2 regions of the Streptomyces sp. NPDC054783 genome follow, and region 1 is predicted to be linked to the other one. Evidence: riboswitches for the same ligand, from Rfam matches in the RefSeq annotation. Region 1 holds a riboswitch; the other holds the start of a gene.
The links. A riboswitch is a leader RNA that binds a small molecule or an ion and turns the genes downstream of it on or off. The one in region 1 is predicted to bind cyclic di-AMP.

Region 2: linked by a shared signal. The riboswitch ahead of ACWGJ5_RS19535 (transglycosylase family protein) and the one ahead of ACWGJ5_RS31595 (transglycosylase SLT domain-containing protein) in region 1 are both predicted to bind cyclic di-AMP.

What each region holds. Positions count from the first base shown of each region.
Region 1 covers NZ_JBSHAY010000022.1:137,266-141,456, reverse strand. The annotation lists gene ACWGJ5_RS31605 (LolA family protein) at 1-258, opposite strand, end outside; gene ACWGJ5_RS31600 (polyprenyl synthetase family protein) at 570-1,580, opposite strand; cyclic di-AMP (ydaO/yuaA leader) riboswitch at 2,147-2,329, shown strand; gene ACWGJ5_RS31595 (transglycosylase SLT domain-containing protein) at 2,334-2,825, shown strand; gene ACWGJ5_RS31590 (HAD family hydrolase) at 3,006-3,818, opposite strand; gene ACWGJ5_RS31585 (FAD-dependent oxidoreductase) at 3,946-4,191, opposite strand, start outside.
Region 2 covers NZ_JBSHAY010000010.1:100,840-105,030, reverse strand. The annotation lists gene ACWGJ5_RS19545 (DUF899 family protein) at 1-143, opposite strand, end outside; gene ACWGJ5_RS19540 (transglycosylase family protein) at 434-1,519, shown strand; cyclic di-AMP (ydaO/yuaA leader) riboswitch at 1,702-1,874, shown strand; gene ACWGJ5_RS19535 (transglycosylase family protein) at 1,879-2,586, shown strand; gene eno (phosphopyruvate hydratase) at 2,929-4,191, shown strand, end outside.

The DNA of each region.
Region 1 (4,191 bases):
CCGCACGGTGCCGGACATGTGCTGCACGTCCGACTTGGCGATCTTCTCGATGAGCTGCTGCGCCGTGATCCTGGGCAGGTCGGGGTCGCCGGAGGCGGCGAGCGCCGGGACCAGACCGATCGTGGCCGCCGCGACCCCCACCACCGCGACCGGGACCGCGTAACGGGCAGCCTTGCGCCGTGCGGCGGGCCGCTCCTCGTCCCGCGCGGCGTCCACTCGCGCGGCATCCACTGCGTCGTCGGATTCGTACGGTGCCATGTGTGCCTTACCTCCGTCGTCGGCGGCGGCTGTTCTCACGCTGGTCCACCAGAGCCGCCATTCTCACCCGAATCGGTGAGGAGTGGTGATTTCCGTGGCTTCCATCTCACCAAATCAGCCATGAGGAAGCGTCAGACCTCGGAGCCAACTCCGCGTACGCCTGCGGTATGACACGCAGGGGCCGCGACTCCACCAACCCGTAGGGGTCTCACCGGAACGGAGGGCCCCATACGAGGTCGCCGAAGGCGTGCCGTGGCGTACAGCCGAAACCCGGTGAGCCGCACAGCCGGAGGCGGGGCCTCGTGGCCGGGTCAGCCGGCGCGGTGCACCACCGCGTCGCACAGTTCCATCAGCGCGGCCTTGGCGTCGCACTCCCGCAGCGGCACCAGCGCGGCGCGGGCCTCCTCCGCGTACCGGACGGTGTCCCGGCGGGCCTGCTCCAACGCGGGGTGGGCGCGCAGCGCGGCCAGCGCCTCGGCGTGCCGGGCGTCGTCACTGAGGTCGGAGTCGAGCAGCTCGCACAGCGCGATGTCCTCGGGCAGTCCGAGGCGGGCGGCGCGCTCGCGCAGCCGGAGCACGGGCAGGGTCGGGATGCCCTCGCGCAGGTCGGTGCCCGGGGTCTTGCCGGACTCGCGGGAGTCGGAGGCGATGTCCAGGACGTCGTCGGCGAGCTGGAAGGCCACCCCGAGCCGCTCGCCGTACTGGGTGAGCACGTCCACGACCGTCTCGTCGGCACCGGACATCATCGCGCCGAACCGGCAGGAGACCGCCACCAGCGAGCCCGTCTTGCCGCCGAGCACGTCCAGGTAGTGCTCGACCGGGTCGCGGCCGTCGGAGGGGCCGGCGGTCTCGAGGATCTGGCCGGTGACCAGCCGCTCGAAGGCGAGGGCCTGCACCCGGACCGCCTCGGGGCCGAGGTCGGCGAGGATCTGGGAGGCGCGGGCGAAGAGGAAGTCGCCGGTGAGGACCGCGACGGAGTTGCCCCATCGGGTGTTGGCGCTGTCCACGCCGCGCCGCACGGCCGCCTCGTCCATGACGTCGTCGTGGTACAGCGTGGCCAGGTGGGTCAGCTCCACGACCACTGCCGAGGGCACGATGCCCGGCGCGTAGGGGTCACCGAACTGGGCCGCGAGCATCACGAGCAGCGGCCGGAACCGCTTCCCGCCGGCCCGTACGAGGTGCTGCGCGGCCTCCGTGATGAACGGGACCTCGCTCTTGGTGGCCTCGAGCAAGCCTTCCTCGACAGCCGCCAATCCGGCCTGGACATCGGCTTCCAGAGCCTGGTCCCGCACGCTCAGCCCGAACGGCCCGACGACGGTCACGAGGGGTCTCCTGTCTGCTGGTGTCTGCTGGCGATTACACGGTTTGTCGATAGGTCGTTGCCATCACTCAAGTCAGCGTATCCGGTCCCGTTTCGATCACCGATAGCGCCCACCGGTCCAGCCTGGGCGGTATCGGATCACGACCGGTATGTTTTTGATCAAGTGATAAGAGCGGACATTTTCGACTTAACAGGAATCCATGCGGTTTGTCGCGAGCCGACGGGGCGAGCGGAGTAATGCCTACGCCCCGGACAACGACAGGCGCCGCGTCACGGGTTCCACTGCCACCCGCCCGACGCACACCGAATCCCCCATGTCGGATTTGGAATACTTTGTTATTTCGTGAGTTGGGTCACGCACGACCTCCGGCGCCACGGAACCGCCAGACCACCTCCCACCTTGCCCCGTCCGCGAGTTGAGGGTTGGCAAACGCAAAGGATCAAGTATCCCAAACGGCACACACCAAGGTCAAATAGGGCGTTGTGTGACTCAGGCACTTGTTCCCGACATGTGCTCTCGCATACGTTCCGGGCCGTCGGGCGGACGCCGAATCCTGCCGCCGCCCGCGTAACCCATCGACGAACTCATTCGTACGGCAGGAGCGGGGGACCCAGGTAAGTCCGCCGGACCGGACGGCACACGCCGCGCCGCGACGGCTAGGGGTGAAGCCATGCCTTCTCACGAAGGCACGGCCGGGCACCTCCCCGCCCGAACCCGACAGCTCACCTCGCAGGCGCCGGAGAGGACTTCCCCATGCCCACTGCCGCTCAGCACCGCCGCACCCGCACCACCCGCCTCGCCCGCGCCCTCGCCGTCGCCGGCACCGGTGCCGCCGTCCTCGCCGTGTCGCTCGTCGGCGCCACCAGCGCCTCCGCGGCCACCGGCACGACCACCAAGGCGGCCTCCACCACCCTCGCCGGGTACCCGAACAACCTCGACGGCTGGATCCGCGAGTCCCTTGCGATCATGGCCCAGAAGGGCATCCCGGGCACCTACAACGGCATTTACCGCAACATCATGCGGGAGTCCTCCGGCAACCCCAAGGCCATCAACCTCTGGGACTCCAACGCCGCCGCGGGCATCCCCTCCAAGGGCCTGCTCCAGGTGATCGACCCGACCTTCAACACGTACCACGTGGCCGGCACCTCCTTCGACCCCTACGACCCGGTCGCCAACATCACCGCGGCCTGCAACTACGCCGCCGCCCGGTACGGGTCGATCGACAACGTGTTCAGCGCGTACTGACAGTCCCGCTGACCGGCACGGCATCGGCCGTCCGGCGCGTGCCCACACCTGACGGAGGGGCACCCGCCGGGCGGCCGTCGCTCATTCCGGGGACGGCCGTACGCCTGGGAGGACCCCGCCCGGGGACGGTCGTGTACAAGGAGGGCCGGTACCGGGGACGGTCCTGTACTGATGTTCCGGTCAGTCGGTCGGGAACAGTCTTTCGAGGACGACGGCGACACCGTCGTCCTCGTTCGACAGGGTGATCTCATCGGCCGCCGTCTTGAGTTCGGGATGCGCGTTGGCCATGGCGGCCCCGTGTCCGGCCCAGTCGAACATCGGGATGTCGTTGGGCATGTCGCCGAACGCCAGCGCCTCCTCCGCCGCGATCCCGAGCCGCTCGGCGGCCAGCGCGAGACCGGTCGCCTTGGTCACCCCGGACGGCTGGAGCTCCACGGTCCCCGGCCCGGACATGGTGACCGTGGCCAGCGAGCCCACCACCGCGCGCGCGGTGGCTGCCAACTCGTCGTCGGACAGGCTGGCGTGGCGAAGCAGCACCTTGCTGATCGGCGCGCACCACAGGTCGTCGCGCCGGCCGACCCGGACCGCGGGCAGGGTCGGGTGCGGCATCCGGTACCCGGGCTCGATGAGCGTGAGCCCGTCGACCCCGTCCTGGTCGACGGCCGCGTACACCTGCCCCACCTCGGCCTCGATCTTGCCGAGCGCGGTCTCGGCCAGCTCCCGGTCCAGCCGGACCGACCACAGCAGGCGGCCGGTCCCGGCGTCGTAGACCTGTGCGCCCTGCCCGCACACCGCGAGTCCTGTGCAGCCGAGGTTTGCCAGTAGCGGCCGTACCCGCGGGGCCGGGCGGCCCGTCACCACCAGGTGCCGGGCACCGGCCCGCGCCACCCGCGCGAGCGCGGCGAGCGACCGGTCGGAGACCGTGTCGTCGCCGCGCAGCAGCGTTCCGTCCAGGTCGGTGGCGATCAGTGCGTACACGGGGGTGGCTGCCATGATCAGAGAATACGGATACCGGGCCCCGCCGACTCACCTTGTCGCCCTGCGCACTTACGTACCAGTCCACCCCAAGTAGTGCCTCCCGGCTCCTCGTTGATGAGGCGGATCGGCCCAGTCGGCGGCTTCAGCCATGGGCCGACGCCAGGTGTTTCGTCAGCCGCGGTGAGGCGAACTCCGTGCCGCAGACGAAGCGCATCACCGGGCCGTACGACGACGCCGCCGGCAGACCGGTGAAGTACAGGCCGGGAACGGACGAGACGAAGCCCGGGCCGAGCTTCGGCGTGCCGCGGCTCACCGCGAGCCGGGTGCGCAGCTCGTGGCCGAGGAAATCCATGGCCGCGATGTCGACGCGGTAGCCGGTGGCGGCGAT
Region 2 (4,191 bases), on a different contig from region 1:
ACCTCGGCGCCCTGCGGAAGCGCTCTGCGCAGGGCCGCGACCTTCTCGCGGTGACGCATGAGTTCGATCTCGGCGCTGCACAGCTCCTCGCGGGCGGCGAGGTAGTCCGCGGACTCTCCGGGCAACCGGGTGTGCCGCAGCATCGTGTCCTCCTGGGTGGGAAGCCCCCCGGATCGGGTCGAGTCCATGGTTCCGGCCCGATCGCGCGCCGGGCGTGAGGCGTCGCCGTTCCCGACGGGTGACAAAGGGGACGGCAGGGGACAATCGGCCGCCGCGCAGGTCGAGATGACAAACTTTCAACTCTGTGATCTTCACGTGATCTGCGCGGCATGAACTTGTGACAAGTGATCGTCTGCCGCTACGTTCACCCATCAGTGTGGCGGCCAGGCTTCGGCCGCCGCGCCGGTTCTGCTGTCGCACGAAAGGCTTCCGCATGCTCTCCGGGAACGGTCGTCACCGTCGCCCCCGTCAGGCTCCGGCCCTCCTCGTCGCGGCCGGCGTGACCGGCTCAGCGATTGCCATCCCGCTGCTCGGCGCCGCCAGTGCGAACGCGGCCGACGGCACCACGTGGGACAAGGTCGCCGAATGCGAGAGCGGCGGTTCCTGGAGTGCGGACACCGGAAACGGCTACTACGGCGGTCTGCAGATCTCGCAGGGCGACTGGGCCAAGTACGGCGGCACGCAGTACGCCGAGACCGCCGACCAGGCCAGCCGCTCCCAGCAGATAGCCGTCGCCGAGAAGGTCCTCGCCGACCAGGGCACCAAGCCGTGGGCCACCTGTGCCCTGCTCTCCGGGCTGACCTCCGACTCCGCCTCGGTCGACGTCGACACCGGCGTCGGCGGCTCCGGCGGCAGTGACGGGTCGAACGGCGCGTCCGGCTCGGCCCAGGGCTCCGACTCGTCCGGTCTGCCTGATTCGTCCTCACCGGGCTCCGGCTCCGATTCGGGCTCGGGTTCGGACTCCGGCAGCCACTCCGCCCCGGGTTCGGACTCCTCCGGCTCCGCCTCAAACTCGAGCGCCACGCCGACCCCGAGTCGGAGCAAGGACACCACCGGTACTCCCGGTGCGGCCGACGGCTCCGCCGGAACCAGCGCCCCCAAGTCCGACAAGGCAGACAAGTCAGGCTCGCACGACGGCGGAAACCCGCAGGGATCCGACAGCTCTCCCGCGGCGACACCAGGTACCGACAACTCGGACAATTACCAGCAGAGTGCCGGTTCTTGGAGCCTGGTCGACACCGGCGCGCTCGGCAACGGCGGACGCCACCGCGGCGAAAGCGCGGACGAAAACGTGACAAACGGTCAGAACGCCACACCTTCGGGCCGTCACGCCAGCCGCGAACCGGGTAGCTACACGGTCCGTGAGGGCGACTCCCTCGCCTCCATCGCCGACTCGCTTGGCGTCGACGGCGGGTGGCATGCCCTCTATGTCGGCAACGAGAAGGTCATCGGTGCCGACCCGGACCACATCGCCGCCGGTCAGACCCTGAAAGTCCCTGCCGAAAAGGGCGACGACTAGCGGCAGTTGGCGCCCCACTTCGCGACTGATGTCCGGTTTGGTGAAAGTGTGGGATGAGTCTCAGAAGCCCTGATCGTCTTTGAAATTCCGTCGATCGCATGTCTACGGTCAGGACCGCTCGTCACCACGAGCCCCGGCAGCCGCAACGCCGAATCCTGCCAGCGGTTGCCCGGGAACAGTCGTCGCGTCAAGCGCCGTAGGCAGGAGCGGGGGACCCAAGGTAAGCGCCGGGCCCAGCGGTTGACGCTGGACCGGCTTGGGGTGAAGCCGCGCCTCGCAAGAGCGAGTGCGCGGCCGGGCAACTCAACCGGCCCGAACCCGACAGCTCACCTCGCAGGCGTCGGTGAGGGGATCGATCCATGCTGTTTTCCGGCAAGGGCAAGCACCGTCGCCCGTCCAAGGCCGTCCGCGCCATCACGCTCGCCGGTGTCACCGGCGCCGCCGTCGCCGCCCCGCTGATGGCGGCCGGCAACGCCTCCGCCGCCACCGCCTCCGAGTGGGACGCGGTCGCCCAGTGCGAGTCGGGCGGCAACTGGTCGATCAACACCGGCAACGGCTTCTACGGCGGTCTGCAGTTCACCAACTCCACCTGGGCCGCGTACGGCGGTACCGCCTACGCCGCGCGTGCCGACCTCGCCACCAAGGCGCAGCAGATAGCCGTCGCAGAGAAGGTCCTCGCGGGCCAGGGCAAGGGCGCCTGGCCGGTCTGCGGCACGGGCCTGTCGGGCACCCCGTACGGCGGCTCGGCCCCGGCGGCGACCACCAAGAGCGCCACCACCAAGAGCGCCACCACCAAGAGCACCACCACCCGCTCCACCGACCAGCAGGCCGCCACCCGCTCCGCCACGCGCACGGCCCCGTCGGCGAGCAAGACCGTCACCACCCCGACCGGGACGAAGGTCAAGAAGGGCGACGGCGAGTACAAGGTCGTCAAGGGCGACAGCCTCAGCGCCATCGCCGAGAAGCACGGCGTGAAGGGCGGCTGGCAGAAGCTGTTCGAGCTGAACAAGGACATCGTCCAGGACGCCAACCTCATCTACCCGGGCCAGCAGCTGCACCTGAAGTGACGCCTGGCCCCGAGCGGACCCACAGTGCCCTCACATCCCCGGCCCGCACACTGAAGGCCTCGTGAGGGCCACCCCCGTCCCCATGGGCTCCCCGCCCCGGCGCGTGTTCCCCCGTACGCGCCGGGGCGGGGTTTTTTCTGCCCACTTTCCCCACTCTTCACCTCGGCCTCATCCGGAGGCCCCTTTGTTCCGTCGGTGAACAATGGGTACCGTCTGCGTGTCCTCCCCGTCCACGGGACGGTCGGTCGGTGGCTGACGGCCCGGGGACGGTTAGGCTCTAGTCGCAAGGCGCGGCCGTCAGGCACACGCCCCGCACTTCCAGCGTCACATCCCAAGAAGGAGATGCTCGTGCCGTCCATCGACGTCGTCGTAGCCCGGGAAATCCTGGACTCCCGAGGCAACCCCACGGTCGAGGTCGAGGTCGGCCTCGACGACGGCAGCACGGGTCGTGCCGCCGTCCCGTCCGGCGCCTCGACGGGCGCCTTCGAGGCCATCGAGCTGCGCGACGGTGACCCCAACCGTTACCAGGGCAAGGGCGTCGAGAAGGCCGTCCTCGCCGTCATCGAGCAGATCGGCCCGGAGCTGGTCGGCTACGACGCCACCGAGCAGCGCCTGATCGACCAGGCCATGTTCGACCTGGACGCCACCGACAACAAGGGCTCCCTCGGCGCCAACGCCATCCTCGGCGTCTCCCTCGCCGTCGCCCACGCCGCCTCCGAGGCGTCCGACCTCCCCCTCTTCCGCTACCTGGGCGGCCCCAACGCGCACCTGCTGCCGGTGCCGATGATGAACATCCTCAACGGCGGCTCGCACGCGGACTCCAACGTGGACATCCAGGAGTTCATGATCGCCCCGATCGGCGCGGAGTCCTTCTCCGAGGCCCTGCGCTGGGGCGCCGAGGTCTACCACACGCTGAAGAAGGTCCTGAAGAGCAAGGGCCTGTCCACCGGCCTCGGCGACGAGGGCGGCTTCGCCCCGAACCTCGGCTCCAACCGCGAGGCCCTCGACCTCATCATCGAGGCCGTCAAGGAGGCCGGCTACGCCCCCGGCCAGCAGATCGCCCTCGCGCTCGACGTGGCCGCCTCCGAGTTCTACAAGGACGGCAAGTACCTCTTCGAGGGCAAGGAGCGCTCCGCCGCCGAGATGACGGAGTACTACGAGGAGCTCGTCGCGGCCTACCCGCTCGTCTCCATCGAGGACCCGCTGTTCGAGGACGACTGGGCCGGCTGGAAGGTCATCACCGACCGTATCGGCGACAAGGTCCAGCTGGTCGGCGACGACCTGTTCGTCACCAACCCCGAGCGCCTCGCCCGCGGCATCGAGGAGGGCACCGCCAACGCCCTGCTCGTGAAGGTGAACCAGATCGGCTCGCTGACCGAGACCCTGGACGCCGTCGAGCTGGCCCAGCGCAACGGCTACAAGTGCATGATGTCCCACCGCTCCGGCGAGACCGAGGACGTCACCATCGCCGACCTCGCCGTCGCCACCAACTGCGGCCAGATCAAGACCGGCGCCCCGGCCCGCTCCGAGCGCGTCGCCAAGTACAACCAGCTGCTGCGCATCGAGGAGATCCTCGACGACGCCGCGGTGTACGCCGGCCGCAGC